Regions from separate parts of the Vibrio sp. R10-SF1-ISO8 genome, predicted to be linked through region 2. Evidence: predicted binding sites of a transcription regulator. Region 2 holds the regulator's gene; each other region holds the start of a gene.
What was found. The regulator CRP, encoded in region 2, controls carbon source genes, mostly activating them, when cyclic AMP is high. The targets are predictions, from matches to a motif close to TGTGANNNNNNTCACA.

Region 1: rppH (RNA pyrophosphohydrolase) is a predicted target of CRP. The motif match lies at 2,857-2,872, and genes of this name have one in related genera.
Region 3: mlc (sugar metabolism global transcriptional regulator Mlc) is a predicted target of CRP. The motif match lies at 3,948-3,963, and genes of this name have one in related genera.

The regions. Positions count from the first base shown of each region.
Region 1 is NZ_JCBDHL010000006.1:236,080-246,645, forward strand. Features, by position in the region: gene AC6R00_RS02955 (DUF1127 domain-containing protein) at 1-219, shown strand, start outside; gene AC6R00_RS02960 (NADP(H)-dependent aldo-keto reductase) at 268-1,302, opposite strand; gene AC6R00_RS02965 (DUF6482 family protein) at 1,431-1,742, shown strand; gene mutH (DNA mismatch repair endonuclease MutH) at 1,739-2,404, opposite strand; gene rppH (RNA pyrophosphohydrolase) at 3,025-3,543, shown strand; gene ptsP (phosphoenolpyruvate--protein phosphotransferase) at 3,546-5,792, shown strand; gene AC6R00_RS02985 (sulfite exporter TauE/SafE family protein) at 5,828-6,592, shown strand; gene lgt (prolipoprotein diacylglyceryl transferase) at 6,649-7,470, shown strand; gene AC6R00_RS02995 (thymidylate synthase) at 7,480-8,331, shown strand; gene AC6R00_RS03000 (Na/Pi symporter) at 8,893-10,038, opposite strand; gene nhaR (transcriptional activator NhaR) at 10,449-10,566, shown strand, end outside.
Region 2 is NZ_JCBDHL010000016.1:186,197-196,762, reverse strand. Features, by position in the region: gene AC6R00_RS12830 (ABC transporter ATP-binding protein) at 1-1,622, shown strand, start outside; gene AC6R00_RS12825 (TIGR02444 family protein) at 1,619-2,098, shown strand; gene AC6R00_RS12820 (hydrolase) at 2,120-3,097, shown strand; gene AC6R00_RS12815 (YheU family protein) at 3,137-3,349, shown strand; gene AC6R00_RS12810 (phosphoribulokinase) at 3,438-4,307, shown strand; gene crp (cAMP-activated global transcriptional regulator CRP) at 4,550-5,182, shown strand; gene AC6R00_RS12800 (DUF1338 domain-containing protein) at 5,543-6,334, opposite strand; gene astD (succinylglutamate-semialdehyde dehydrogenase) at 6,518-7,975, opposite strand; gene astA (arginine N-succinyltransferase) at 8,011-9,030, opposite strand; gene AC6R00_RS12785 (aspartate aminotransferase family protein) at 9,229-10,443, opposite strand.
Region 3 is NZ_JCBDHL010000021.1:601,509-612,074, reverse strand. Features, by position in the region: gene AC6R00_RS20910 (error-prone DNA polymerase) at 1-1,293, shown strand, start outside; gene AC6R00_RS20905 (chemotaxis protein CheV) at 1,579-2,523, opposite strand; gene mlc (sugar metabolism global transcriptional regulator Mlc) at 2,655-3,872, opposite strand; gene pyk (pyruvate kinase) at 4,376-5,818, shown strand; gene AC6R00_RS20890 (patatin-like phospholipase family protein) at 5,859-7,010, opposite strand; gene cydH (cytochrome bd-I oxidase subunit CydH) at 7,018-7,110, opposite strand; gene AC6R00_RS20880 (outer membrane beta-barrel protein) at 7,244-7,834, shown strand; gene AC6R00_RS20875 (hypothetical protein) at 7,878-8,300, opposite strand; gene ptsG (PTS glucose transporter subunit IIBC) at 8,722-10,152, opposite strand.

The DNA.
Region 1 (10,566 bases), on a different contig from region 2:
CTTTTGGTCAAAGCGGATCTACGCCGAGAAGAACGTGATTGGAAACGTAAACTACGCCGCAGCACTTTCGACATCCCATGGAATAACGAACGTTTGCTGCGAGATATCGGTCTGGAACAAGATGGTCGTCCAATAGGATTTACTGAACCAGATAGTGTCAAAGCCGAACGTCGTATCCGTCATCTTCGTCGTGTTCTTAGTGCGCGAATACCAACGTAATCTCAGGGGCAGGCGCTTCACCTGCCCCGCTATTTCTGTAACGACAGATTATGGACAAGGGTTGGAGTAAGTCGTACCAATCTCTTGAATTCCTTGAAGCAACTCATCTGTTAATACGACATCTAAACTATCAATATTTGATTTAAGCTGTTCCAAGTTTGTCGCGCCAATGATGTTGGATGCGACAAACGGCCTTTGGTTAACAAATGCCAACGCCATTTGCGCGGGGTCTAAACCATGTTGCCTTGCGAGATCGACGTAAGCTTGTGTCGCTTGTTCTCCTTGAGGAGTAAAGTAACGAACAAAGCGTTCGAATAGAGAGCATCGAGCCCTTTCAGGACGTGCTCCATTTAGATATTTACCACTTAGGCAGCCAAACGCGAGTGGGGAATATGCGAGTAGCTGAACACCTTCATAGTGGCTTATTTCAGACAAACCCACTTCAAAACTTCGATTGAGTAAGTTGTAAGGGTTTTGAATCGAGACAATTCTTGGTAGCTCGTGCTTTTCCGCTAAACGAAGCAGAGTCATCACCCCCCAAGGCGTTTCATTGGAAACTCCGATATAGCGAACTTTCCCTGCTTTAATTAGCTCAGCGAGCGCTTCGAGCGTTTCAATTAATGTCACCTCTTCCTGAGCATCAGGGTAAGGGTAGTTTAGTTGACCGAAGCAGTTGGTTTGCCTTTGTGGCCAATGCAGTTGGTAAAGATCAACATAATCGGTTTGTAACCGCTTCAGGCTATCATCAATAGCAAGATGGATATTTTTCCGATCTAGACTCATGTTTTCGCGGATATAAGGGACGTTTCTTGGACCCGCAACCTTCGTGGCTAAAACGACCTTTTCACGCTTACCTGATTTAGCAAGCCAGTTTCCAATGTACTGCTCGGTTAATCCCTGAGTATTCGCTTTTGGCGGCACAGGGTACATTTCTGCGGTATCAATAAAGTTCACACCACGCTCAAGTGCGTAATCAAGCTGGCTAAAAGCTTCTTGCTCAGTATTTTGTTCACCAAACGTCATGGTGCCAAGACAGATCTTACTCACTTCCAAAGTGGAATGGGGTAACTTGTTGTATTGCATCGATCTTCCTTGTCGTTACGGGGATGTGATCCCACTATAGGGGATTTGAGTATGAATAGAAAAGAGTGAGTGATAACAAATTCGCAAATTTTGCAAAGTTGGCTAATACTGATTATTGGAGGTGAACTATGCAAAAAAGTCAGTTAGATAAGTGGATTCATGGTCATCATAAAGACAGCTATCAACCGCCAAAGGTGTTTGTTATTGGTTGTTCAGACCTATCCCAATATCTATTAGCCGTCGAGTACAAGCACAAAATAGAGCCAATCAAGATCGACGATGAGCCAGTGCATTTCGACTCGCTAGAGCTAGTGAAAGAGGAATTAACGAGACTAGGTGTGGAACGAGCATACCTACGATTGCATAACGCCTACGATGAATGTGGTGCCAGTGATGGACCTCTCTATCACGATTTGGAGTTATCTCTTACCACGCACTAAACATAGTGGTTTTCAAGAATACGCGCTGTGAATTGAGTTCTTAGATAGAATCCTCTTGGCAGCGTTTTTATTGGTTTGCCGCTTGCTCCATAGGCTTCGGTCAGGACGCGGCTGTTCGCTGCTTTGGGGCGTAGCTGTAAAACCTCGCCATGACGAGCGTTAATTTGCTCCACTCGGCCTAGTACGATGAGTTCCATCAGCTCTTCCCAATCGGCTCTAAGTTGTTGCTCTTCTTCTATGCTCGGGGACCAGATCAAAGGTGAACCTACACAACGCTGCGCTAATGGGATCTCCCTTTCGCCTTCCACTGGAATCCACAATACTCTCGAAAGCTTGTTGCGAACATGGCTTGTTTCCCAGGTCAGGCCATGAACGCCAATAAGCGGCGCGACACAAACAAAAGTCGTTTCCAATGGCTTGCCTGAGTATCCAATCGGAATGGTTTTTAGCTCGATACCCAACTTCTCAAAATCTTGAGTAGGTTTACTACCTGCTGTTGCGCCAAGGTGCCATTCTAATAGTTGGCCGACCCAGCCTTTATCACGGCGAAGATCCGGCGGAACTTCTATGTCGGCTTCCTCTGCCAGATCGGCAAAGCTAACACCTGCGATGCTTTTTGCTCGCTCAAGCAGTTCTTGTTCTGTAGTCGGTTCTGGCTTCATTGGTTTTGCAACAGAGTTGAAAGTTGGCTCATTGTAACCCAGCGGAAGAAAATTACGACTGTAGAGAGAATGATCGTCATGAGTGAAAGATCATCAATTAAAAGGTTATCCACAGCTTGATTGGAGAAACTTGCAAATTGGTACTGATATGTATGAATAAACAGGGGTTTGGCGATGAAAAAACACTTGAAATTTTAGGCGTATAGGTAGAGTTGGCTTAACTGGTGTGGATAAAATCATCTATGGTTGATCTTTGACCGATCTGTATTGAGAGGAAGAAACGATGATATGGAACAAGCATATATAAAACTATTTCCAAATAAGTGTTTGTTTTTATTGATTGTAGTTTGGTTTGGTTTGATCGTTTTTGGCTGGCAAACTACGCCTTGCTTACCTATTGATCACTTTCTCATTGATTCTTCACATAGTTATACACAGAAAAGGTGAATAAATGTGGTCTATGTCTCACTGTGGTGTGAGTAACCTTTGTTTTGGTTAAAAGTTATTCATTGGTGGGTGGGAAAGCAATATTTTCTGCCCTAGTCACATTAGTAAGTTTGCTCCTACTGGGGATATGTGGAAAAATCACTGTAATTAAAGATTTTATTAGAGGTTGGCCAGTGATAGATGGCGATGGTTACCGCTTAAACGTGGGAATTGTAATCTGTAACAGCCATGGTCAGGTCTTCTGGGCTAAACGATACGGACAACACTCTTGGCAATTTCCTCAAGGTGGAATTGATGAAGGTGAGACCCCTGAGCAGGCAATGTATAGGGAGTTGTATGAAGAGGTTGGTCTTACAAAGAACGATGTAAAGATCGTCGCGACAAGTCGTCATTGGTTAAGGTACAAGCTACCAAAACGTCTTGTTCGTTGGGATTCAAAACCTGTTTGTATCGGACAGAAACAGAAATGGTTTCTGCTGCGACTCGATTGTGATGAATCACGAATTGATATGTTGCGTGGCAGTTCCCCTGAATTTGATGGTTGGCGTTGGGTAAGCTATTGGTATCCAGTCAGACAAGTGGTTTCTTTTAAACGCGATGTATATCGTCGTGCGATGAAAGAGTTTGCATCAATGGCAATGCCATTTAAACAGCGTAAAGTAAAAGGCAAACGTAAGCACCGAAGAGGATAGACATGCTTTCTCAACTAAGGGAAATAGTTGAACAAGTATCTAAGGTAGAAGAAGTTCATCAAGCCTTAGATATTTTAGTTAAACAAACGTGCAGTGCGATGAGTACTGAATGTTGCACCGTCTATCTTGCTAATGAAGAAATGCAGCGTCTTGAGTTAATGGCGACTCAGGGCCTGCGTTTTAAAGGCGATAAAATTCATATCCGATTTAGCGAGGGCTTAGTTGGCCTTGTTAAACGCAGTGCTGAGCCGCTTAACTTAGCGGAAGCCTCCAAACACCCCAATTTTAAATACTTCTCCGAACTGGGAGAGGAGGTTTATCAAAGCTTCCTCGGAACCCCAATTATTTACCGTAAACAAGTGCTTGGCGTACTCGTCGTTCAGCAGAAGACCCCGCGTCAGTTTGATGAGATGGAAGAGTCGTTTCTGGTCACTCTTGCCGCGCAGCTCGCCGTAATCATCGCTCATGCGCAAACTCAAGGTCATTGGCGATTAGAGAAAAAACAGCAAGCAATCCGTGGTGTTCCTGCCTCTTCTGGGGTTGCGATTGGGGAGTTTTGGTGGGACGACACCCAACCTGAACTGAGTAATGTTTATCCTGCCTCGACATTAGATATTGATCGCGAGCAGGAGTGGCTGTTACTGGCGATAGAGGAAGCGTTGAATGACTTTCGACGCATGCGTAAAAAGCTCGATAGCGAGATAAACAAAGACGCTTTAGCGATATTCGATCTTTTTACCCACTTACTTAACGATCCTATGCTGCGCAAAGACCTTAAAGCGCAAATCCAAAAAGGGGATCGTGCTGACTGGGCGCTGCGCCAAGTGGTTGAGTCATACTCCAACCGCTTTGCTCGTATGTCTGATGTTTACTTGCGAGAGCGAGCACAAGACATTCGTGAGCTAGGCCAACGGTTACTGTTCTTTTTGCACAATACTGACCAAGAAAAGCAGCCCTTTGATAAACCTGTAATCTTAGTCGTGCGTGAACTCACCGCGACCTTATTGGCATCGATCCCCAAAGAGAAACTGCTAGCGGTTATTTCTTTAGAAGGGGCAGCTAACTCGCATGCGGCGATTTTGTCGCGCGCATTAGGTATCCCCGCGGTCATGGGTGTCACGTTAAACCCTAAAATACTGAATGGTAAGAAAGGCGTTGTTGATGGCTATAGCGGTAAAATACTCGTTTCACCCAATCGACAACTGCTACGTGAATATCGTGCCCTTGCCAACGAAGAGCGCGAGTTGGCTAATATGGTTAATCAGCGCATCGAAGAGCCTGCATTTACCAAAGATGGTCAACGTATCGAAGTGATGTTGAATGCTGGGTTAAGTGCCGATACCAATATTGCCATCAACCAAGGTGTTGATGGGGTAGGCCTGTACCGAACTGAAATCTCGTTTTTGCTTCAGCACCGATTCCCTTCAGAAGAAGAACAGACTCAGCAGTATCAAGCCGTATTAAGCAGCTACCCGAGTAAGCGCGTTGTTATGCGTACGCTAGATGTTGGTGGTGACAAAGCCTTACCTTATCTCCCTATTGAGGAAGATAACCCATTCTTAGGATGGCGTGGTATTCGCTTTACTCTCGATCATCCCGACATCTTCTTAATGCAGATACGCGCGATGATGAAAGCGAGCTCGAAGCATCAGAATCTAAGTATTTTGCTGCCTATGGTATCTGGTGCCCAAGAACTCGATGATGCCATTGAACTGATTACACGCGCCTATGAAGAGGTGGCAGAGCTTGATGATCAGATTGCGATGCCTCAGATCGGTGTGATGATTGAAGTTCCATCGATGATCTATTTACTGCCACTAATTGCCAGCAAAGTAGATTTTGTTTCTATTGGTACTAACGACTTAACCCAGTACCTGCTTGCGGTTGACCGAAACAATGCTCGCGTTGCAGATGTTTATGAGTCAATGCATCCATCGGTTATTATGGCTTTAAGCCATATTCATCGTACCTGCCAGCAGTTAAACCTGCCTGTATGTATCTGTGGTGAACTTGCCGGTGACCCAATCGGCGCGCTTTTAATGGTTGGCTTAGGCTACCGAAGTTTGAGTATGAACACGTCGAACGTGGCAAAAGTAAAGTACCTGTTGCGTCATACTGAAACGGAAGAATTACGTTCGCTTGCTGACAAAGCGCTGATGCAACCTTACGGCCATGACATTTATGCTATGATGCAATCATTTTTTGAAAGTAAAGGCTTTGCCGGCTTTATTCGAGCGGGCAAAAAATAAGGATTATTGTGTCTATAGAACTACTTGTTTCTTTTATGCTGCTTGGCGCTGTCGTTGGCGTGATGGCAGGATTACTCGGTATTGGTGGCGGATTAATCGTTGTACCAGCACTGCTTTTTCTTTTACCTGCTGCAGGCATAGATGCCAGCATTAGTATGCAAATTGCGTTAGCAACATCGCTTGCGACCATTATTGCAACCTCAGGTTCATCGGCTCTAAACCATTTCAAACTCGGTAATGTCGATATGTTTGTCGTTAAGTGGCTTATGCCCGGTGTGGTGGTCGGTGGCTTCTTAGGCGCGAATGTTGCTGAGTGGATCCCTGCTCAATACCTACCTAAAGTGTTTGGTATCATTGTGCTGCTGTTGGCTATTCAAATGCTGTTTTCTATCCGCGGTAAGTCACAAAAAACCATGCCAGGCAGTGCGACTACTATGGCTTATGGCACTGGGATTGGCGTTGTTTCGAGCTTAGCGGGTATTGGTGGCGGCTCGTTGTCTGTCCCGTTTCTCAACAGCCATGGCATCGAAATGCGTAAAGCGGTGGGTTCTTCTTCAGTTTGTGGCTGTATGATTGCTATCTCTGGCATGGCGGGTTTTATTTTACATGGCTATAAAGTTGATGCGCTGCCTGATTACAGCATCGGTTATGTCTATCTGCCCGCTTTGGTTGCGATTGCGTCGACCTCGATGCTGACGACGCGCATAGGGGCAAAACTTGCAACGTCGTTACCTACACCAACTTTGAAAAAAATATTTGCAGTTTTTTTAATGTTTGTTGCTGGAACTATGTTGCTCTAAAGCACTCTCATCTATACAAATAAAATCGTCAGAACTTCAAAAAGAGTAATCCTCCTATGTCTCAGGGATATCTAACTTTTCCAAATATCGATCCTGTACTTGTGTCCATTGGGCCGCTTTCTATCCGCTGGTATGGATTAATGTATCTAGTCGGCTTTGCTTTTGCGTTATGGTTGGCAAATCGCCGTGCAGACAAAGCAGATAGTGGTTGGACGCGTGAGCAAGTCTCGGATCTTCTGTTCGCTGGATTCTTGGGTGTGGTTATTGGTGGCCGAGTCGGCTACGTTATCTTCTACAACTTTGATCTTTTCATTCAAGACCCGCTTTACCTATTTAAGGTTTGGACAGGTGGTATGTCATTCCATGGCGGCCTATTGGGTGTCATCACTGCCATGTTCTGGTATGCGAAAAAGAATGGCCGTACCTTCTTTGGCGTGGCGGACTTCATTGCTCCACTAGTGCCGTTTGGTTTAGGTATGGGCCGACTAGGTAACTTTATGAACAGTGAGCTATGGGGACGCGTAACGGATGTGCCTTGGGCATTTGTCTTCCCTAATGGTGGTCCACTGCCTCGTCACCCATCTCAGCTGTATGAAATGTTCCTCGAAGGGATCGTGCTGTTCTTTATCTTGAACTGGTTTATCAAGAAACCACGTCCTCTTGGCGCAGTATCAGGGCTATTTTTGGCGGGATATGGTACATTCCGTTTCCTAGTCGAATACGTACGTGAACCGGATGCACATCTAGGTCTGTTTGGTGGATTTATCTCTATGGGACAAATCTTATCCCTACCTATGGTGCTGATTGGTATCCTGATGATGGTTTGGGCGTATAAGCGTGGCCATTACAAAGATGAACTACCACAACAAACTAAGTAAGGAATTGGTGTGAAACAGTATTTAGATCTCTGTCAGCGTATCGTTGACCAAGGTGAGTGGATTGAAAATGAGCGCACCGGCAAGCGTTGCCTAACGGTGATCAATGCGGATCTAACTTACGATGTCGCGAACAACCAGTTCCCTTTAGTGACGACACGTAAAAGTTTCTGGAAAGCTGCGGTTGCTGAGCTACTTGGTTACATTCGTGGTTACGACAATGCTGAAGATTTTCGTAAGCTAGGTACCAAAACTTGGGATGCCAACGCAAACCTCAATGAGGCGTGGCTCAATAATCCTTACCGTAAGGGTGAAGATGATATGGGGCGCGTTTACGGTGTGCAAGGTCGCGCCTGGGCTAAGCCAGATGGCGGTCATATCGACCAGCTACGTAAAATCGTTGATGATTTAACGCGTGGCGTCGATGACCGTGGTGAAATCCTAAACTTCTACAACCCAGGTGAGTTCCACATGGGCTGTCTGCGCCCGTGTATGTACAGTCATCACTTCTCCTTGTTAGGTGATACCTTGTACTTGAACAGCACTCAGCGCTCTTGTGATGTGCCTCTAGGGCTTAACTTCAATATGGTTCAAGTATATGTGTTCCTCGCGATTATAGCTCAGATTACTGGCAAGAAAGCGGGGCAGGCGTATCACAAGATTGTTAACGCTCATATCTATGAAGATCAACTTGAGTTGATGCGTGATGTACAGCTAAAGCGTGAGCCACTAAAAGCACCAACGTTTCATATTAATCCTGAGATTAAGTCACTAGAAGATTTGGAAACTTGGGTAACACTCGATGATTTCTGGGTTGAAGGTTACGAGCACCACGACCCGATTCAGTATCCGTTTTCCGTCTAGCAAGACGTTATAAATTACTAAGCCGCCCAAGATAGGGCGGCTTTTTTGTAAGAGAAGGAAAGCGGGAACGGGCTGCTCCCTGTGGAACGCTTCGCTTTTGGAAAGCGGGAACGGACTTCGTCCTATGGAGCGCTTCGCTCTTGGAAAGCGGGAACGGACTTCGTCCTATGGATCGCTTCGCTTTTGGAAAGCGGGAACGGGCTGCGTCCTATGGAGCGCTTCGCTTTTGGATAGCGGGAACAGACTTTGTCCTATGGAGTGCTTCGCATTTGGAAAGCGGGAACGGACTGCGCCCTATGGAACGCTTCGCTTTTGGATAGCGGGAGCGGACTTCGTCCCATGGAGTGCTGCGCTACTGGATAACTAGATCGGGCTTCGCCCTCATGGATTACTTAACCACAGTGTAGGAAATTAAGCTCTCCAGCTCTCCAGCTCTCCGTAGGGCGAAGCCCGTTCCCTTATCGCTCTTTCCCTTATCCCTCTTCCTTAGCGTAGCGCTTCCTAAACGCAAAAAGCCCGCAACCTAAGTTGCGGGCTTTGTAATAAGCGATGGTCTTGGTATTAAGCTGTCAACGCTAGGATTGTGCCTGGCAGTGCAACGAACACTGCTAATAGGTAACCAGCTACAACCGCTTTGTTTTTCACAGCCATGTCAGAGATTAAGTCTGCACCTTTTACAGGTAGTTCACGTAGGAACGGAATACCGTAGATGAATACTGTCGCCAAGATGTTGAACACTAGGTGTACTAGAGCAATCTGTAGTGCGAATACTGCAAACTCACCTGATACTGCAGTCGCTGCTAATAGAGCGGTGATACAAGTACCGATGTTTGCACCTAGAGTGAATGGGTAAACGTCACGCACTTTAAGTACACCAGAACCTACTAGTGGAACCATTAGACTTGTTGTCGTAGAAGAAGACTGTACAAGTACTGTTACGATAGAGCCAGAGAAGATACCGTGGATTGGACCACGACCAATTGCGTTCTTTAGAATCTCACGAGCACGGCCAACCATAAGGCTCTTCATTAGCTTACCCATTACGGTGATTGCAACGAAGATAGTCGCGATACCTAATACGATAAGCAAGATACCGCCCATTTGGTCACCGAATGTTGCTAGTGGCTCCTTAACTGCGCTTACTACTGGCTTGGTTAGAGGCTTAATGAAGTTCAAACCTTTAATGCTCATATCGCCAGTTGCTAGGAATGGAGATACTAACCAGTGTGAGATCTTATCAAGAATACCAAACATCATTTCGATAGGTAGGAAGATCGCAACCGCTAATAGGTTGAAGAAATCGTGGATAGTCGCACTTGCAAATGCGCGCTTAAACTCTTCTTTGCAACGAACGTGACCTAGAGAAACTAGAGTGTTGGTTACTGTTGTACCGATGTTCGCACCCATCACCATAGGGATAGCTGTTTCTACCGGAAGACCGCCGGCCACTAGGCCCACGATAATTGAAGTTACTGTACTTGAAGATTGGATAAGTGCTGTTGCGACTAGACCGATCATCAAACCTGCTACTGGGTGAGATGCAAATTCAAATAGAACTTTAGCTTGATCGCCTGTTGCCCATTTGAAACCACTGCCTACCATAGATACCGCTAGAAGTAGCAGATACAACATGAATGCCAAGTTAGCCCAGCGCAACCAGCGAGTAGTGCTCGAAATTGGCGCCGCTGTAGTAGTAGCTTGGTTCATAATCATTTTCTCCGTGGACCGTTAATGTCTTAGTTTTGGCCTGTTGTTGAAACTGAGGGCGATGTTAGAGGGGAAATATTTCAGTAATATTACAGTTGTGTGTAATAGGTTTTTTTTTATTTGAGTAGAGAGTGTGTTGCCGTAATTTGAAATTTACGCTTGGTTTAAGTTGTTGTTTTAATTGTAATAATAATTATTTTTGAGGATGCCCTTAGGATGTGATTAGAATCGAAAAAATCGCAGAAAACTTTCGATTGTGAGCCAGTTCATGACACTTCATTGTCATATTCATAATTCTAGTTTCGGTAAAAGTTACGGTAAATGAATATAAGGTAGGTTTTGTCGAATTATTGTTGTCACGCGCCGCATTTGCTATAACCTACACACTAAAATAAGAAGAGTATTTCTCTATGTCACACTTAAACTACAACCACCTTTATTACTTCTGGATGGTATGTAAGCAAGGCTCTGTTACCAAGGCAGCCGATGCTCTGTTTCTCACTCCGCAAACTGTTACTGGACAGATTA
Region 2 (10,566 bases):
CAGAACAACAGGACAAAGGCACTTTGGTCGCCGAAATCCATGGCAAGATTGAAACCATTGGTGGCTACAGTATTCGCGCACGCGCCGCAGAGCTACTCGATGGTTTAGGTTTTAGCCAAGATCAGATGAGCTGGAATCTCACTCAGTTTTCTGGTGGTTGGCGTATGCGCCTTAACCTTGCACAAGCACTGCTTTGTCGCTCGGATCTTTTGCTACTCGATGAGCCAACCAACCACTTAGATCTTGATGCTGTTATGTGGCTCGAACGTTGGCTGCAAAACTACCCTGGTACGCTTGTCCTTATCTCTCACGACCGTGATTTCCTAGATCCTATCGTGGGTCGCGTTATTCATGTCGAAAACCAGCAACTCAATGAGTACACAGGTAACTACTCTTCGTTTGAAGATCAGCGCGCGCAAAAGCTTATCTTGCAGCAAGCTCAATTTGAAAAGCAGCAAAAGCAAATGTCGCATATGCAAAGTTATATCGACCGCTTCCGCTATAAAGCCTCAAAAGCTCGCCAAGCACAAAGCCGTATCAAAGCCCTTGAGCGTATGGAAAAAGTGCTACCTGCTCAGCTTGATAACCCGTTCAGTTTCCAGTTCCGCGACCCAGAAGCATTGCCAAACCCAATCATCATGATGGATGAAGTATCAGCGGGCTATGGCGACAATCTGATTTTAGAAAAGATACGCCTTAACCTAGTCCCTGGTAGTCGCATTGGCCTTCTCGGTCGCAATGGTGCGGGTAAATCAACGCTCATCAAATTGCTCTCGCGTGAGCTTATTCCTCAGAGCGGCGATCTAACCTACTCACAAGGCGTCAAGATTGGCTATTTTGCTCAGCACCAATTGGAAACGCTGCACCCTGAAGAAACACCACTGCAGCATATGATGCAAATCGCCCCAGATAAGAACGAGCTTGAACTGCGTAACTACCTAGGCAGCTTTGGCTTCCAAGGCGAAAAAGCGTTAGAAAAAGTCGCACCGTTTTCTGGTGGCGAGAAAGCGCGCCTAGTACTGGCTTTGATCGTGTGGCAAAAACCTAACCTGTTGCTGCTCGACGAACCAACTAACCACCTTGATCTGGATATGCGTCAAGCACTCACGATGGCTCTGCAAACCTTTGAAGGTGCCATGGTGATTGTTTCGCACGACCGCTACTTGTTACGTGCAACCACAGATGACTTGTACCTTGTACATGACCGCCAAATTGCACCATTTGATGGCGACCTAGCTGATTACTACAAGTGGTTGACGGAACAACAAAAAGCCGAGCGCCGAGAGGCTCAAGCTCAGCAACCAGAGAAAAGCTCTGTAAACAGCGCGGCGGCAAAGAAAGACCAAAAACGTCGTGAAGCCGAGTTCCGCAAGCAAACGGCACCAATTCGCAAAAACCTGACAAAACTTGAAGAAAAAATGGATAAGTTGGGCGTTAAACTTGCGGAAGCAGAAACGCAATTATCAGATAACTCACTTTATGATGCCGAAAATAAAGCTAAACTTAACGAAGTGTTAGCTATTCAGGCCAATAGCAAAGGTGAGCTAGAAGATGTCGAAATGGAATGGATGGCTCTACAAGAAGAGCTAGAGAATATGGAGCAGGAGTTCAATAGCCAATGAGTTCAAAGCACGTCGCTATTTCTTTAACACTGGAACGGTTGTGGCAATTTAGCTTGCAGTACTACAGTGTGCGAGAAGTAAAAGAGGCGTGCCTCCATCTGCAAAACCACTTCAAAGGTAACGTTAACCTACTCCTGCTGCTTAAATGGCTTGATGAGCAGCAGGTTTGCTTTCAAGAGCAAGACTGGCACAAGGTTGAAGAATGCCTAGGGCGCTCAGAAGCCTTACTGCACAGTTACCGCGAGCTAAGACGAAAACTCAAGCTCCACCTCCCAGATACCTTGTATCGTGAATCACTGCAATTTGAGCTGCAATTAGAAAAGCAGCAACAATCTGATCTGGTCGATTGCATCAACAGTATTGAACTTACAGTGAATCACGCAGAGCCCCTTACTTTACGTTACTGCCGCCAATTAGGCGGTGAACAGCTGTATGAGGCTTTCGCTGAACCTATCGACGATATTGCCAATCTCTAAGCCCTAAGCTTTGGAACCGTTATGACTCATTTTGTTGCCGCTAAAGGATTAGCTAACCCACACCTACAAACGCTTGCTCCGCGCTTTATTCGCAAAAAAGCCCTGTTTGAACCAATCTGGCAAACCTTAGATACTCCGGATGGAGACTTCCTCGATATCGCTTGGAGTGAAGATATCAATGGCAAGTCAGCCAAAAACAAGCCGATTTTTGTTTTGTTCCACGGTTTGGAAGGATGTTTCTACAGCCCGTATGCTAATGGTTTGATGGATGCTTTTGCTAAGCAAGGCTGGCTGTCGGTGATGATGCATTTTCGTGGCTGTAGCGGTAAGCCCAACAAACTTGCTCGCGCCTATCACTCAGGAGAAGTGGAAGACGCCCGTTTCTTCCTTGAACATCTAGATTCGCTGTTCCCACAACAAACCAAAGTCGCGGTCGGGATTTCTCTTGGCGGTAATATGCTGGCCAACTACCTCGCTAAATACAATCAAGATCCTTTGCTTGATGCCGCCACTATAGTGTCTGCGCCACTCGACCTGTCTGCCTGCTCTGAGCGCATCGAACAAGGCTTTTCCAAGCTGTATAAAAACTATCTCCTATCATCGCTGAAGAAAAGCGCACTGCAAAAGCATCAACTGCTGAAAGGGGAGCTTGGATTGAGCTATCAAAACATCAAGCGCGTGACTAAACTGTACGAGTTTGATGACCTGATCACCGCCCCGCTGCATGGTTTCAAGGACGCAGAAGACTATTATCAGCGCTGCTCGGGCATCCATCGCCTAAAAGAAATCACTCTACCCACACAGATCATCCATGCGAAAGACGATCCGTTCATGACCGATGCTGTGATTCCAAAATATGTCTTGCCTGATAACATTGACTACCGACTGTTTGAACAAGGTGGGCATGTTGGTTTTGTTACCGGCAGCGCGTTAAAACCGAGGTTTTGGCTCGAAGAGGCACTACCTGCATACTATGAAAGTTTGGCTCTCTCTGCGTAGCCAATCACCTTGGCCTAAATCATAAAATAAGAGGTATTTATGATCGTTCCATGGCAACAAATCGAGCCAGCAACACTAGAAAATCTCATTCGTGAGTTCGTCCTGCGTGAAGGGACTGACTACGGGGATGTCGAGATCTCGCTGCAAGACAAAGTCGATCAAATACGTACCCAGTTGGAATCAGGGGAAGCGGTTGTTGTGTTCTCTGAACTGCACGAAACCGTTGATATTCAACTCAAACGAAAGTTTTAGTACTTTAGCGCATCGCATACAGTGACTGACCACTAAAGCGTGCTATAGTGGTTTTCGTTTAAAGGATTAGATTACGACAAGGTTTGTCATGTCAGCAAAACACCCGATTATTGCGGTTACTGGTTCCTCTGGAGCTGGTACCACAACGACTTCTGAAGCTTTCCGCAAGATGTTCAATATGATGAACGTTAAACCTGCATGGGTTGAAGGCGATAGCTTCCACCGCTTTACGCGCCCTGAGATGGATGTTGAAATCCGTAAGGCACGTGAGCAAGGTCGCCATATCAGTTACTTTGGCCCTCAGGCGAACGACTTCAATGGACTTGAAGAGTTCTTCCGCAAATACGGTCAAGAAGGCGTCGGTCAAATCCGCCGTTACCTGCATACGTTCGATGAAGCGGTTCCATACAACCAAATGCCAGGCACCTTTACGCCTTGGCAAGATCTGCCAGAAAACTCCGACGTCCTGTTTTATGAAGGTCTACATGGCGGTGTTGTCGATGGCGAGGTTAACGTATCACAGCATGTTGATTTTCTGATTGGCATGGTGCCTATCGTGAACCTTGAATGGATTCAGAAATTCGTTCGAGATACCCGTGATCGTGGTCACTCACGTGAAGCGGTGATGGACTCTATCGTCCGTTCAATGGATGACTACCTGAACTACATTACCCCGCAGTTTTCTCGTACTCATATTAACTTTCAACGTGTCCCTACCGTCGACACATCTAACCCGCTTAACGCCAAAGGCATTCCGAGTTTAGATGAGAGTTTTGTTGTTATCCGATTACGAGGCATTAAAAACGTAGATTACCCATATCTACTGGCAATGATTGATGGGGCATTTATGTCGCGTCATAACACGATTGTTGTCCCTGGCGGTAAGATGAGTTTTGCCATGGAGCTAATCGTTAAACCGATACTTCAACAGCTCATCGAAACGGGCAAAATTGGTTAATACCCACAGCTAGAACACGATTACTTTTCATACCGTGATCATGTGCACAGTTTTGCGTACTAAAACCCCAGTTGTACCCGATTAAAATCAAGAAATCGTTTTCGAAAAAGGATACTATTTCTTACCGAAACACAAGTTGGCTTGCAGCATTTGTAAAGTGCTCTTATCCTAGTAGGTCTTGATTAAGGCTTAGCTAAAATATGGAAAGCGGCAAGCGTACCCTGCAGAGGAAGTGAGATATTATGGTTCTAGGTAAACCTCAAACCGACCCAACATTAGAGTGGTTTCTTTCACATTGTCATATTCATAAGTACCCTTCAAAAAGCACGCTAATTCATGCGGGCGAGAAAGCTGAAACTTTGTACTACATCGTAAAAGGTTCAGTAGCGGTTCTTATTAAAGACGAAGAAGGTAAGGAAATGATCCTTTCTTACCTAAACCAAGGTGACTTTATCGGTGAACTTGGTCTATTCGAAGAAGACCAAGAGCGTACAGCATGGGTTCGTGCTAAATCTCCTTGTGAAGTTGCGGAAATCTCATTTAAGAAATTCCGTCAGCTTATCCAAGTGAACCCAGACATCCTAATGCGCTTATCTGCGCAAATGGCAAGCCGCCTACAAGTGACTAGCCAAAAAGTAGGTGACCTAGCATTCCTAGACGTAACTGGCCGTATTGCTCAAACGCTACTAAACCTAGCGAAGCAACCAGATGCGATGACTCACCCTGATGGCATGCAGATTAAGATCACTCGTCAAGAAATCGGTCAAATCGTTGGCTGTTCTCGTGAGACAGTAGGTCGTATCTTGAAGATGCTAGAAGAGCAGAACCTAATTTCTGCACACGGTAAAACTATCGTGGTTTACGGTACTCGTTAATTTCGATTAACCGCTAAAATTTTAAAAGCCACCAATGGAGACATTGGTGGCTTTTTTATCGAGAATCGAGAATCGAGAATCGAGAATCGAGAATCGAGAATCGAGAATCGAGAATCGAGAATCGAGAATCGAGAATCGAGAATCGAGAATCGAGAATCGAGAATCGAGAATCGAGAATCGAGAATCGAGAATCGAGAATCGAGAATCGAGAATCGAGAAAATTATGACTGATTAAGGACTCGTTCTGTCAACACCTTGTAGACATAAGGCTCTATCGCCTCACTACTAGCTCCCACCTCTCGAAGGACGAAGTCCGATCTCGACTCTCGCAGGGCGAAGCCCGAATCTCGCATCTACTCTCTACCCGTTCGTACTCTCGAAGATCTTGTCAGCAGAAGCTGCGACAAATCCTGGATAAAGTTCACCGTTGCTCATTGGGTAGCGCTTAGCAAACTCGTAGAAACCGCCAGGGATAATCTCTGTACCTTCAGTGAAGGTTACCGCGACTTTATCCGCCATCGTTGAAGATTGCTCTAGCAGCACATCAGGAGAGCCCTTCACTTCGCCACCAAACTCATTGATGGTAAAGCCGGAATCGCGTAGGTGGTCATTGACACCTTTTACTTCTTCAAACGCGTTGAGCTGATTGACGCTAACCGTAAAGTGGTTAGCGCCGTAACCATGCGCTGCTAACCAAGAAGCGTACTCACTTTCTTTCGCTAACGTCTGAAAGTCAGCAAAGCTGATGTCCCACAAACGACCGCCATACAAGAACTCATGACCTTTTAGCTTACTGGTGTCCAATTGCTCGACAAGCTTAGCGACAATAGCTTGTAGCTCGGCAGAACACTCTTCAACCTTCAATTCACTGATGAACACTTTTGGCTGTTTCGGGTCTGGGTGCTCATAATGTTTGGCAACAAGCTTCTTGCTTTCAAACACATAGTCACCGCATGGCTTGTAGCCTACGTCTAAGAATGGTTGTGCAAGGGTCGCAATGCCCAGGGGTTCTACATTGAAAGTGCGCAGAGCAATGTGGTCATTGATCAGCGCTTCGTCTTCTTGCAGAAGTTGGTGGACTTGTTCAGCAGAGGGACATAAGCGTTGAATATAGTCATTCCATAACTGTTGGAATAAAACATCTGGCGTCATAACGCCTCCTTGTAGGGGTGGTTTACGTAAATGGAGAATGAGTAGTTATCTGTTTAATTATAAAAAAGGCCATCCAACCAAATGTGTCCAGAAAGTTTGATCAGATAGCCTTCAGCCTGTGACGTTTCAAATGCCTCCCGGCTCGGGGAGGCGAGAAGGGAATTCCCTAAAATTTATGGTTTTTTATAGTTCAACACCTGGGCTTAGCGTTGCAGGAAGAAGTGTTTCTCCTCCTTCCATCGAAGCCATAGGGTAAGCACAGTAATCTGCTGCGTAGTAAGCACTTGGGCGTAAGTTGCCTGACGCGCCCGGACCACCAAATGGCGCATCACCGCTTGCACCAGTTAACTGGCGATTGCGGTTTACGATACCAGCACGAATATGGTCAACAAAGTATTCCCACTCACCGTCGTCAGTAGACACTAAACCTGCGGATAGACCAAAGCGAGTGTCGTTGGCTAACTCAACCGCTTTCTCTAGACCTTGGTAACGCACCACTTGTAGTAGTGGGCCGAAGTACTCTTCATCTGGTAGCTCAGCAATCGCGGTAACATCAATAATGCCTGGTGTTACAAATGCAGCTTCTCCGGCTTTAGCTTCAATTAAGCTCTCGCCACCTAGCTTTTGTAGATTTGCTTGAGCAGCAAGAATAAAGTCAGCAGCCGCTTTAGAGATCTGAGGGCCCATAAATGGTGCTGGCTCAGCAAATGGCTGATCGACACGAATCTTATTTGTTGCTTCCACTAGCTTGTTGACCAGTAAGTCACCTTTATCACCAACTGGAACATACAAACGGCGTGCACAAGTACAACGTTGACCCGCACTGATAAACGCAGATTGAATGATGGTGTAGACGGTCGCGTCCAACTCTCCGTAATTTTCAGAGATCACCATTGGGTTATTACCACCCATTTCTAGCGCGAGCATCTTACCCGGTTGACCAGCAAACTGCTTATGCAGGATATGACCTGTATTCGCGCTACCTGTGAACAGCACGCCATCTAAGCCTTTAGAATCAGCCAGTGCAATACCGGTTTCTTTAGCACCTTGTACTAGGTTGATCACACCTTTCGGCAGACCAACTTGATCCCACAATTTCATGGCAAACTCACCGGTTAGCGGCGTTTGCTCTGACGGCTTAAATACCACGGTATTACCTGCCAGTAGCGCAGGTACGATATGACCGTTTGGTAGGTGCCCTGGGAAGTTATATGGGCCAAAAACCGCCATAACACCTAATGGGCGATGACGAAGGACGATTTGGTTCCCAGCAGCTTCACGCTGAGCTTCACCAGTACGGTCATGGTAAGCTCGAATTGAAATCGCAATCTTACCTGCCATTGCCGCCGCTTCAGTACGAGTTTCCCAAATTGGCTTACCGGTTTCTTTAGCGATGATTTCTGCGATTTGTTCGCTGTTCTCTTTTACCTTTTCAGCAAAAGCAAGAACGATCGCTTCACGCTCAGCAAAGCCTAATTTTTTCCAGCCAACGAATGCACTGCGTGCCGCTGATACCGCTTGCTCTACTTGCTGCGGTGTTGCGCTTTCGCCTTGCCAGATAACTTCGTTGTTGTATGGGCTTTGTGAGTTCATCGACTCACCTTGACCTGCAACCCATTCGCCAGCAATCCAATGTGTCATAGCTTGTTCCTTCACATTTTCCTTAATACAAAGCTCTATTGAGCCAACATGCGAACGAATTCGCCTTCGTTAACTTTGAGGGCATTCGCCACTTCAGGAGACAAAATCACTGACTCTGAAGCCTGATCGTAAGCCGCTTTCGCCGCAGTTGCGCGGAAGTCTTCAAACGACGTGTTTGAGATCAAGTAGTCTTGAGAACTGTTGTGTTCCGCGATAGTGACTTTTGCTCTAAATGAGTGACGAACTGACTCGATATTGCGTACATCACACTCAACCGTTGGGCCGCCATCAAAGATGTCGACATAGTTACGACAAGTGAAGCCTTCTTTTTCCAACAGGCGTAACGCTGGCTTGGTGTTTTCATGCACTTGACCAATCACTTCTTGAGCCTCTTTGCTCAATAGGTTGATGTAGATTGGCAGCTTAGGCATCAGGTCAGCAATAAAGCCTTTCTTGCCGATACCAGTGAGGTAATCAGCCATAGTGAAATCAATCGAGAAGAAGTGCTCTTGTAGCCACTGCCAGAATGGTGAGTTGCCTTCTTCATCCGATACACCGCGCATCTCAGCAAAGACCGTTTTAGAGAATCTTTCAGGATGCTCCGCCATCATTAGAAAACGACACTTCGACATCAAGCGGCCATTCAAGCCCTGACGGAAAGAAGGTCTTAAGAACAGAGTGCAAATTTCACTGCAACCAGTGTAGTTGTTACCGAACGTCAGTAGCTTAACCACGTTATTCACACCCAGTTTTGGCGATGAGTGAACGACGGTACTGATATGGTAAGAGTAAAAAGGTACATCCCAACCAATAGATGCTTCAATCCCGGTACAACCAGCGACTTCGCCAGTCTCATTATCAAAGCCAACCATGAGATAGCCTTCATCACCCGGCTCGTTTACGTCCGGCTTAGTAAAGCTATATTCTGAATGAGTAATACGATTGGTTAACAATTCTTCGTTAACCGGTAGAGATGTAAATCCGTGACCCGATTCCACTGCGCATGTGTGCAGCGCATCGTAATCCGACATTGCGATAGGGCGAACAACCAGCATCAAAACTCCCTCCTGATGTAGTGAGCGCTAGGACTCATTGGTTATCGTTTTTTACTTTCACTTTTGTCATTCCCTACAGTGAGGAACGAACGTGATAGGGAATCTCTCAACACGATGCAAGAGATCCCCAACTCGGTCGTGCCTCCCTCTTGAGGATGACACTGTTTATATCGATATGAGTACTAGACTAGGTATTTCTTATTTAACTAGCGTCGCTAGAGCTTTATCTAGTCGCGCAAGTCCTTCGTTAATTTCTTCCGTGCTGATTACTAGTGATGGTGTGAAACGAACCACGTTTGCACCTGCCACTAGAACCATCAGACCTTCTTTACCTGCAGCGACTAACACATCACGTGCGCGGCCTTGCCACTCATCGTTAAGAGCCGCACCTAAAAGAAGGCCTTTGCCGCGAACTTCCGCGAACATGTTGTACTTATCATTAAGTTTAGCTAGGCCTTCGCGGAACAGGGCTTCACGCTCTGCAACGCCAGCCAATGTTTCTGGTGCACTTACAACATCAACCACGGCTTCAGCAACCGCACACGCTAGTGGGTTACCACCGTAAGTCGAACCATGAGTACCCACTTTCAGGTGCTTAGATAGCTCAGTAGTAGTTAGCATTGCGCCAATAGGGAAACCGCCACCTAGAGACTTAGCTGTGCTTAGAATATCTGGAGTCACACCCAGACCTTGATATGCGTAGAATTGACCAGTACGACCGTTACCTGTCTGTACTTCATCAAAAATCAGTAGGGCATTATGCTTGTCACATAGCTCACGAACTGTCTGAACAAATTCGTCAGTTGGAGAAATGATGCCGCCTTCGCCCTGAAGTGGTTCCATCATGATGGCACAAGTGCGATCTGAGATATGCTCACGAAGTGCTTCAACGTCATTGTATGGCAAGTGAGTGACATCACCTGGCTTAGGGCCAAAACCATCAGAGTAAGCCGCTTGGCCACCAACAGTTACAGTAAAGAAAGTACGGCCATGGAAGCCTTGTTTAAATGCGATGATTTCAGATTTTTCTGGGCCAAACTTATCAGCTGCATAACGACGCGCCAGTTTCAAAGCCGCTTCGTTTGCCTCTGCACCTGAGTTAGCAAAGAACACTTTCTCCGCAAAGCTGACTTCAGTAAGCTTTTTAGCGAGACGAAGCGCAGGCTCGTTAGTCATTACGTTACTTAAATGCCAAAGCTTTTGACCTTGTTCAGTTAACGCATTCACCATTGCAGGGTGACAATGACCTAGACAGCTCACGGCGATACCACCAGCAAAGTCGATGTATTCCTTACCTTGCTGATCCCAAACGCGAGCACCCTCGCCTTTTACTGGAATCATTTCCATTGGGTTATAACAAGGTACCATTACCTCATCAAACAAACCGCGTTCTACGTTATTTTCTACAGTCATTGCACATTCCCTCTTGATACCGCATGCATAGCGAATATGGTGTCCTTACTTCTATTCAATGAAATAAGATATTGTTTTGCTATTAAGCAATCACGGCATTGTATTTACATTTAATTAACCATT
Region 3 (10,566 bases), on a different contig from region 2:
GACTTAGTGATTCAAATCGCCATTGTCCGCCCAGGCCCGATTCAGGGGGATATGGTGCACCCATTTCTGAAGCGGAGAAATGGAGAAGAAGCGGTCGATTACCCTTCCGAAGAGGTTCGTGCCGTGCTAGAGCGCACCCTTGGCGTACCTATTTTCCAAGAACAAGTGATCAAGATAGCCATGGTTGCTGCCGGTTTTAGTGGCGGTGAAGCGGATCAACTGCGCCGAGCGATGGCAGCTTGGAAAAAGAGTGGCGACCTAGTCAAATTCAAAACCAAGCTGGTAGAAGGTATGCTCAGCCGTGGCTATCAACTGGAGTTTGCTGAACGCATCTTTGACCAAATCTTAGGCTTTGGTGAATATGGCTTTCCAGAAAGTCATTCCGCTTCCTTTGCCGTGCTCGCTTATTGCTCCGCATGGCTCAAACACTATTACCCTGAAGCTTTTTACACTTCACTGCTCAATAGCCTACCGATGGGTTTTTATAGCGCCTCACAGCTTGTACAGGATGCGCGGCGACATAAGGTCATCGTGTTACCTGTTTGCGTTAATGCTTCCATGTACGACCACCAAGTTGTCCATCATCAAGATAAACTGGCTATCCGGTTGGGTTTAAGACAAGTGAAAGGACTCAGTCAGCAGAGCGCACAGCAATTATTGCACGCCAGAGACAAGGGCCAATTTACCCATTCAGGACAGATCAAACATATCGGCTTATCCAAGCGAGATGTCGAATTGCTCGCTTCAGCTAATGCCATGCATATGCTCAGCCATAACCGTTATCAGACTCGCTGGGCAATGATGGATTCGCTTTCGGATTTACCTCTGTTTCAAAACATCGAAGAGCCTGAAAGCCAAATCATTGCCACCCCCTCAGAGAGCCAAACATTACTTGAAGATTATGCAGCCACTGGATTGTCACTCGCTAAACATCCTATCGCCTTACTCGATGACGCCGGTGAGCTGGGGCGATTTACACGGATGAAAGATTTGGTGCAAAAAGATCACCAATCTTTGGTCACTGTGACGGGGGTGGTAACAGGGAAACAGGCGCCGGGAACCGCCGCTGGCGTGACATTTTTCACGCTAGAAGATGATACTGGCAACATCAACGTTGTGGTGTGGAAAGCGACAGCTCGGGCGCAAAAGGAAGCCTATCTAACTGCCAAGATCTTACAGGTAAAAGGAATATTGGAAAAAGAAGGCGAGGTTCATCATGTGATAGCAGGAAGGTTGATTGATATGACAGATAAATTGCAGGGGCTTAGAAGTAAATCACGCGACTTTCACTAAAGCCATGTAAGCAAAAAAGGGAGCACAGGCTCCCTTTTGAATTAACGCTGACAAGTTACAACTCGTCTTCAGCTTCCATACTTCTTTTCTTGTATTCCCTGTACAGTAACATGCATAAGGTCATAACAACCTTAGACGTAAACCATATCATGAATAGAAACAACCTTAAGATTCTGATGAACAGTTGTATTTAATCGTTCTAGTCATTTCGCACTGCAAAATAACTTGGTTACTATAGCAGCAATGCAATAAATAAGCATCAGCAATAAGTGTTAACAAGTATTATCAGGATAATATATCTCTTAATCGATCCTGAGCGACTTCTACAAGCAAGTCTGGCTGGAATTTCGAGATAAAGCGATCACAGCCTACCTTCTCTACCATCGCCTCATTAAAGCTGCCACTCAGTGACGTATTGAGCGTAATGTAGAGATCTTTCATTCTTGGGTCTGAGCGCACTTCATGAGTCAGCTTATAACCATCCATTTCTGGCATTTCGGCATCGGTGATCATGAGCAGCAATTCTTCAACCACATTCTTCCCTTCATCACTCCAAGACTTAAGCAAATTCAGCGCTTCAAGACCATCTCGGCATTCAATGATATTCAGCCCTAACTGTGAAAGCGTGCCCTTAACCTGAGAACGCGCCGTTGAAGAATCATCAACGATAAGGACATTACGCCCCACCATCTCATTGACTAAGTTGTTGTCTAAAACGCCTTCAGAAATTGAAATATCGTAATCAATAATCTGTGCGAGTACTTTCTCTACATCAATAATCTCAACAATTTCAGAGCCTTTGCCGTCTTTAATTTGCGTAATTGCAGTGAGATAGTTCGCTCTTCCTGCTGTTTTCGGCGGCGGCTGGATCTCTGTCCATGCAGTATTGATGATGTTTCGAACCTGACCCACAAGAAAGCCTTGAACAGTACGGTTGTACTCAGTGATGATGAGGTTCTCTTCTTGGTTATCAAGGCGAGATGGAGGGAAACCAATTGCTGCACGTAAATCAATCACAGGAACAGAAACACCACGCAGAGAAGCAACACCGGTAATATGGTGGTGAGAGCCTGGCATTTTAGTCAGTGGTGGAACTTTAATGACCTCACGCACTTTAAACACGTTGATGGCGAAGACCTGTCGGCTATTCAAACTAAACAGCAACAGCTCCAACCGGTTTTCACCGACAAGATTAGTTCGCTGATCGACGGTATTTAATACTCCAGACATACTGCTTCCCAACAAATGTGTATATAACAAAAATAGTCTATAGCAAGACTAAGATAAAAATAAACCCATATATCATTCAAGATTATATGGGTTTACTAGAAAGATAAAGGAGAGCAACAGCTCAGAAAACACTATCCTTCTATTACTTTCATCAATAGCAGGCCGTCATACAAGGCTTGCTTAATCAATGCAGCGCCAGGCATAGTAGCTTGCTTGTAGAAACGCGACTCCACCAGCTCTAAGTCTTGATGGTAAACGGGTAAACATTGCTCTTCGATGCAAGTTTGAATCGCAGGATAAAGCACCTCTTTGGCCTGATTAATCGCGCCGCCGATCAACACTTTCTCAGGGTTAAAAAGATTAATCACAATCGCGATCGCCGATCCTAAGTAACCACCGAGTTTTTCAATCACATTGACCGCTAAAGGATCGCCATTTTCAGCAGCTTCACAGATATCTTCCACCGAAATTTCTTCAATGTCAGACAATGATGAGGCTTCCCCCTGAGCGATTCGTTCAGCAACTTCATTGCGAATCGCTTGCGAACTTGCCACCGTCTCCAAACAGCCACGATTACCGCAGTGACACTGCTTACCATTAGGATCGATCTGGATATGTCCGAGTTCGCCAATATTACCATGGCGACCTTGCAGAACACGTCCATCAAGAATGATACCCGCCCCTAAACCATGGTGTATTGAGATGAGAACCGAGTTTTCGTTCTCTTGAGAATGCCCAAATAGACGCTCTGCTAGTGCCCATGCGCGCGTGTCGTTAGCAATAAAGACCGGAAGCCCGGTCGCTTTATAAATCTCAGGGCCAAGTGGTAAGTTTTCGACATTGTAGTGAGGCATTTGCAGCACAACCCCACTTTCCGAATTGACCAAGCCAGGGAGCGTGATTGCAATACTGGTCACACGGTCAAGCTGCTCAGAGTAAGTTTGGAAAAACTCATCGATTTCATGCAATAGGCGGGCTAACACATCGTCTTGGTCGACTTCATGGATATCGATTTTGGTATCAATCAGGACATCACCACCAAGTTCGTGCAGTGCAATCGTCAGATATCCGCGCCCCAGACGCATCGACAAAAACTGCCAACCTTCGTTATTCACTTGTAAACCGACAGCAGGACGGCCACGACTGGTCGCTTCCTGAACCGTCGTTTCATGAATAAGGTGTGCCTCAATCAGCTCTCGGGTAATTTTAGTAATACTTGCAGGCGCAAGCTCACTCTGCTTCGAGAGATCGATACGAGAAATTGGGCCTTTTTGATCAATGAGTTTATATACACGGCCAGCATTGACCTGCTTGATATGATCAATATGGCCAGGTTGAGCCATGTACATGGAGTGCTCCGAATATCAACAACATGGTAATTTTTTTACTTTGCGAAGTAATTGTGAAGAGCTTTGATAGATTGCCGTGACAAGTGTCACGTATAAACATGTTTGTTTGTGTACCTAATCAAATAGCGAAGGATTTATCACAAATCCATTCCTATTTTTTTGCATAAATAAATATGTCTTCCATCACCTTTTCAAAGTCGTACACAAGATTGTCATCTGAATTATCAGCACAGATGCTAGGCCTGTATATACTTAATACTAATACATTTAGGAATGGAAACTGAATCATAATACCAATCGGGATAAATAGCTGATCAGATAATTGCGCAGGAAAAATCGCTTAGAGCAAGGCATAGATTGCAGATAGCTAGTTGCTCTACCTACAAAATCTATAACACCGCTATGAGTGATTTTAACCAGCAAGAATCACCAGATATTTGTTCTGGTTGGTATAAATGCCGCATACAATTCATCTTGCGGCAACATCAATCAAGGAGCTCCGAATGACCTCAATCCAAAGAAGAACAAAAATTGTCTCTACTCTTGGACCTTCTACCGATAAACCTGGTGTACTTGAAGCAATTCTAGAAGCTGGCGTCAACGTGGTGAGAATGAATTTCTCTCACGGAACCGCAGATGATCATAGAGAGCGCGCTACTCGAGTTCGTAACATCGCCGCAAAATTGGGCACTCATGTCGCCATTCTTGGCGATCTGCAAGGCCCCAAAATCCGCGTCTCTACTTTCAAAGAGGGCAAGGTTCAACTCAGCATCGGTGATATTTTCACCCTAGATAATAAACTCGAAGCGGGTCAAGGTGATAAAGATGCTGTCGGGCTTGACTATAAAGAGCTACCGAACGATGTATCTGCAGGTGATATTTTATTACTTGATGATGGCCGTGTTCAGCTACAAGTCATGGGCGTTAACGAGTCGCAAGTAAGAACTAAGGTGATTATTGGTGGGCCTTTGTCGAATAACAAAGGCATCAATAAAAAAGGTGGTGGCTTGTCCGCGGAAGCCCTGACCGAAAAAGATAAAAATGACATTAAACTCGCGGCTGAAATCAAAGTTGACTATTTGGCCGTCTCTTTCCCACGAAATGGCGAAGACATGAAATACGCGCGAAGGCTCGCGACAGACGCAGGGCTACAAACGCGCTTAGTGGCGAAAGTAGAACGCGCAGAGACCGTAGAAAGCCAAGAGAACATTGACGACATTATTCTTGCCTCAGACTCCGTGATGGTTGCGCGCGGCGACTTGGGGGTAGAAATTGGTGACCCAGAACTTATCGGGGTGCAGAAACAGCTGATTCGCCGCGCACGCGCCCTCAATCGAACTGTCATTACCGCAACACAGATGATGGAGTCGATGATGGAAAACCCTATGCCGACTCGTGCAGAGGTTATGGATGTAGCCAACGCGGTATTAGACGGCACTGATGCAGTGATGCTCTCTGGTGAAACGGCAGCGGGTAAATACCCATTAGAAACAGTGCGCTCTATGGCTGAAGTCTGCTTAGGTGCAGAAAAGATGTCGGCGGTTAACCGCTCTGGTTATCGTATGGACTCCGTGTTTGAAACAGGCGAAGAGACCATTGCCATGTCAACCATGTTTGCAGCCAACCACATGCGCGGAGTCAAAGGGATTGTCACTCTCACCGAATCTGGCCGTACCGCGCTAATGATGTCGCGTTTAAGCTCTGGGCTACCTATCTTCGCTCTTTCTCGTAATGAGAGCACATTGAACCTCTCTGCGCTTTATAGAGGCGTTTTCCCTGTGTTTTTTGATGACAAGTCAGATATCGGATTAGAAACTGCAGAAGCGGCTGTGGCAACCTTAAAACAGAAAGGACTTCTTGATGATGGCGATCTGGTGATTATCACCCAAGGGGATGTGATGGACGTCGTCGGCTCGACTAACTGTATGCGAATTCTTGCCGCGTAAGTTAAGGCCTCAAGACAACAAAGGGAGCATGGTGCTCCCTTTAGCATTTTAGGGAGAAAGTGGATTTAGCAATACATTGGGAAAAGGTATCGACAAAACGAAAACCTGCATCGAGCCCAATTTGATAATCATGGAGCAAATCCTCTCGTTCACTCATCAAGGAACTAGAACGCAAAGGTTGATCGGGTTTAATCTGGATGATGAAACAATCATCCGGCGGTGAGTGCAAAAAGTCTTGAGTCAATGAATAAGTCTGATAATGCACCATCAGCATATCTGCTAATCCCGAATCAAACTTATCTCCCAGCAGATGACTTAAGCGGTAAATATCATCAGCACCAAACAACCAGCGTCCACCGTTTAAGGCTTCTAAGTGCGTTTGTTCAGTTTTTTCCTGCCGAGACTTCTGCACTTGATCGCTAAAAAACGAACTCCAGTCTTGCTTCCACCGAGTTAACTTTTCTTGCCAGTGATCTTGGATCACATTGAACGAATCACGCAACCACTCGACGGGAGGCTCTTGATTAACCTCAAGCGTATCCGTCGTCAAATCCTCTCCCTCGGTACGAATCACGACAATACAACGAGCTTCTTTGCGCCATGCTTCCTGAACAGGGATCGAAGCAGAAACACCACCATCTACATACTCCCCATGAGCAAACCGTACAGGTTGATCGTACAAACGGGGAATCGCACAGGTAGCGATCAGTACTTTTTTCCAGTCATCTTGCAACATAGGGAGGTAATGGTCAGACAGCCTATTGGTCTCTGTGACTGCAGCATAAGCCTGACGATGAGCGAGCACTTTCTTTCCCATATCAATGTCAAGTCGATAGGGATATTCACAGATCTTATCGAGTGCCCAGTCTAACCCCATGTATTTTTTATGTCGGATATAACGAAACAAATGGAAGAACTCTGGATCTGTCGTAAGATCAAGAATAAAGGATTGCCCTATTCCTCTTTGGCGGCATAAGAATGCGCACAAGTTAAGAGCACCTGCCGAAGTGCCATAGAAAGAATGAAATGGGTCAAAATTAGATAGAAGGAATGCATCAAGCACACCAGACGTAAAAATCCCTCTTTGGCCACCCCCTTGAGCAACCAATGCATTTTTACCGCCGGTGTACTTTTTTAGTCGTTGAGCGTCAAGTTGTACAGCAGCGTTGGTAATAACACCGCAATTCTTCATTGATAGGCTACGCAGTAGTAATTGCTGTAATACCAAAACCTAGCAAAACAGCAAAGATAACGGCCGTAATCACTAGCGCAAATTTTAGATTGTGTTCCATAGACACCTCCTTATTGTGTAACAAAGTAATAACATCCTTGTGAGGTATCTTCAATTAATACCTATTTTTCGTGCGGAATTATGACGTTAGCGTCACAATTAGTAGCATATGGTTACCAAATGAAGGATAAAAAATGAACGCTATGAAAATAATACCTTTGACGTTGTTTTTGTCTGTCCTGAGCACTTCTGCAGTTGCTGAGGTTTACCTTTCCCCTTGGGTTGGATACACAGCAGGTGGTAGCGTTGAAGACCAAAAACAACAAGAACTCGACCTGAAAGGCTCTGAGAGTTTCGCGCTCTCGGTTGAAACTGATTTTGACACAGGACGACTTGGCTTATTCTACTCAACGCAAAGCACAGACGTAGAAAACACCAATGCGAGTAGCACCATCCATTACTTACATTTTCAGAGTAGTGTTTACTACCCCATCGAAGATAAGTTTTCTTCTTACTTAGGGATTGGTTTGGGGGGATCGTATATCGACGCAGATTGGGTTGATAAGGAGCTAGGGTTTTCAGCGAGTATATTTGGCGGCTTTGAATACAAGTTCTCAAATACTGTAGCACTCAATACCCAGCTTCGCTGGTTGGGGACGGTTGTTGACAACGACACCAGTGGTGTGTGCAATTTGACAGCCGGAGAGAACTCGTGCGTGATCAAATTCAAAACTGACTGGATGAATCAGTTTTCTGCAAACCTAGGCCTAACAGTTCGCTTTTAAGTTTCCTATCATCCGACTGTTAAGCCTAAGCTAGGCATAGCGATTAAAACGAGTATTTCACACCTAGTGCACCACCAATTTGCAGCTCTGGGCCGCCATATAGATTTAGTTCTGGGTGCACTTGGCCGTACATGTTCCAGCCTTTGCTCAAATTCCAATTCAATCCTAGCGGGACGCGAGCACCAAACTCTTTACCATCCCACTCACTCCAGGCACCAGCACCAACATACCAACTCACAGGAGTATTCGCATCGAACTCGCCGCGAGCAAGAATGTAATCAAATGCACCTCCGTCATTACCTGCAATAAAGCGGTACTGATTATCTAGTTCTACAACAACGCTCAAACCTTGGTCCAAGGCCATACCTACCGACAGATCTGTCGATTTAGGCTCTTCCGCCGCTACAGCAACACCACTCACCATCGCTATAACGCCAACTAAACTGGAGATTCCATATTTCTTCATGCTTATGCCATTTACTACAAAATAAAACAGCGTGCAATTATCCGTATTTGTCGGGAAAAGATGTCAGAGAAAGGTGAGGATAAAGACAGAAGGTGGGATGCGGGATGCGGGATGCGGGATGCGGGATGCGGGATGCGGGATGCGGGATGCGGGATGCGGGATGCGGGATGCGGGATGCGGGATGCGGGATGCGGGATGCGGGATGCGGGATGCGGGATGATTTTGCTATTCAGGAATAGTTAGTGTCAACAACTTGAGATAAGACACCAACAACCTCCTCTCGGAGGACGAAGTCAGTTCCCAGTTCTCGAAACGCAGTGTTCTCGCAGGGCGAAGCCCGTTCCATAAGCGAAGCGCTCCCGTTCCAAAAACAAAAAGGAGGCCGAAGCCTCCTTTTTCAAACTAGATGAGTCAGTGGGAATTAACCGTGGTTACGGATCCACTCATCCATTTCAGTTTTCAGGTTGTCAGACTTAGTACCGAAGATAGCCTGAACACCACCTGCTACAACTACTACGCCTGCTGCGCCTAGCTGTTTTAGTTTGTCTTGGTCAACAGCTTCTGTATCAGCAACTGCTACACGTAGACGAGTGATACATGCGTCTAGGCCAGTGATGTTTGCTTTGCCACCGAATGCTGCAACAAGCTCACCTGCCATGTCTGAACCAGCAGCAACAGCAGCTTCTTCAGATTCGTCTTCACGACCAGGAGTCTTAAGGTCCATTGCTTTGATTACAGCGCGGAATACTACGTAGTAGATTGCAGCGTAAACAAGACCAACAGCGACCATTAGGCCCATTTTCTGAGAGTTACCAGACAGAACTAGGAAGTCGATTAGACCGTGTGAGAACGAAGTACCGTGTACAAAACCTAGAGTGTTAGCAACAACGTATGCAGAACCCGCTAGAAGAGCGTGGATACCGTATAGTAAAGGAGCAACAAATAGGAATGAGAATTCGATTGGCTCTGTGATACCTGTTAGGAATGAAGTCAGTGCAGCAGAAGCCATGATACCCATTACTTTCGCGCGGTTCTCTGGCTTAGCAGAGTGAGCGATAGCGATAGCAGCAGCAGGTAGACCGAACATTTTGAACATGTAACCACCAGCTAGCTGACCGAAGCCATTACCAGCAGCACGAGATGCTTCATCAGCAACTAGGTAACAAGTAAGTACGCCGTTTTGAGTTTCGCCTGCAGCGTTAACACAAGTACCCGCTTCGAAGAAGAATGGTACGTTCCAAACGTGGTGTAGGCCGAACGGGATTAGAGAACGCTCAACGATACCGTAGATACCGAATGCAACTTGTGGGTTCTGGTGAGCAGCCCAATCAGAGAAAGATGCAATCGCGCCGCCAATTGGTGGCCAAACGATAGAAAGAACGATACCAAGACCGATAGCAGTGAAACCAGTGATGATTGGCACAGCACGCTTACCAGCGAAGAAACCAAGGTATTCTGGAAGTTGGATTTTGAAGAAGCGGTTGAATGCCCAAGCAGCCACACCACCGACAAGGATACCACCTAGTACACCTGTATCGATTTTTTCAACACCCATAACACCAGCCATAACGCCTAGCGTTGCAGTCATGATGCCGTAACCGACGATAGCAGCAAGACCTGCTACACCGTCGTTGTTAGTAAAACCAAGTGCAACACCCACAGCAAATAGCAGTGCCATTTGACCGAATACTGAACCACCCGCTTGTTCCATTAGGTTCGAAACGATCTCTGGAATGAAGCTTAGGTCGGCAGCACCGACACCTAGTAAAATACCTGCAACTGGTAGAACCGATACTGGTAGCATCAGAGCTTTACCAACTTTTTGCAGGTTAGCAAAAAGATTCTTAAACATGTTTATGCTCCTGAAAAGTTATAAGAATTATTGGGCTCTAACGGCACACCCCCGTAGCCTTAAATGTTAGCACCCAGAAAAAATGTAACCACTTATGTCACTATATTTTCTGCCTCTAAATATATCTTGTTGGTGATCAATCTTTCTACCGAGTTACGAAATTTAGTTTCAAACTAATAGCTAGATCACAATCAAAAGCGCTGTCTGAAATGCATTTCAATTCTTCAACATACTGTTTTTATTGATAATATTAAATCTATCGATTAATTTTGATGGGTAAATAAAATAGATACAGTTGTTATTTTATGTAACAAAATTACATGGGTAGTTTTTTTAGCTCTCAACTTCAACATTTTTAGTAAACAACGGCCAAAAAACGTTTGCCTGTGACGCTGATTACAAAAAAAAGGAGCC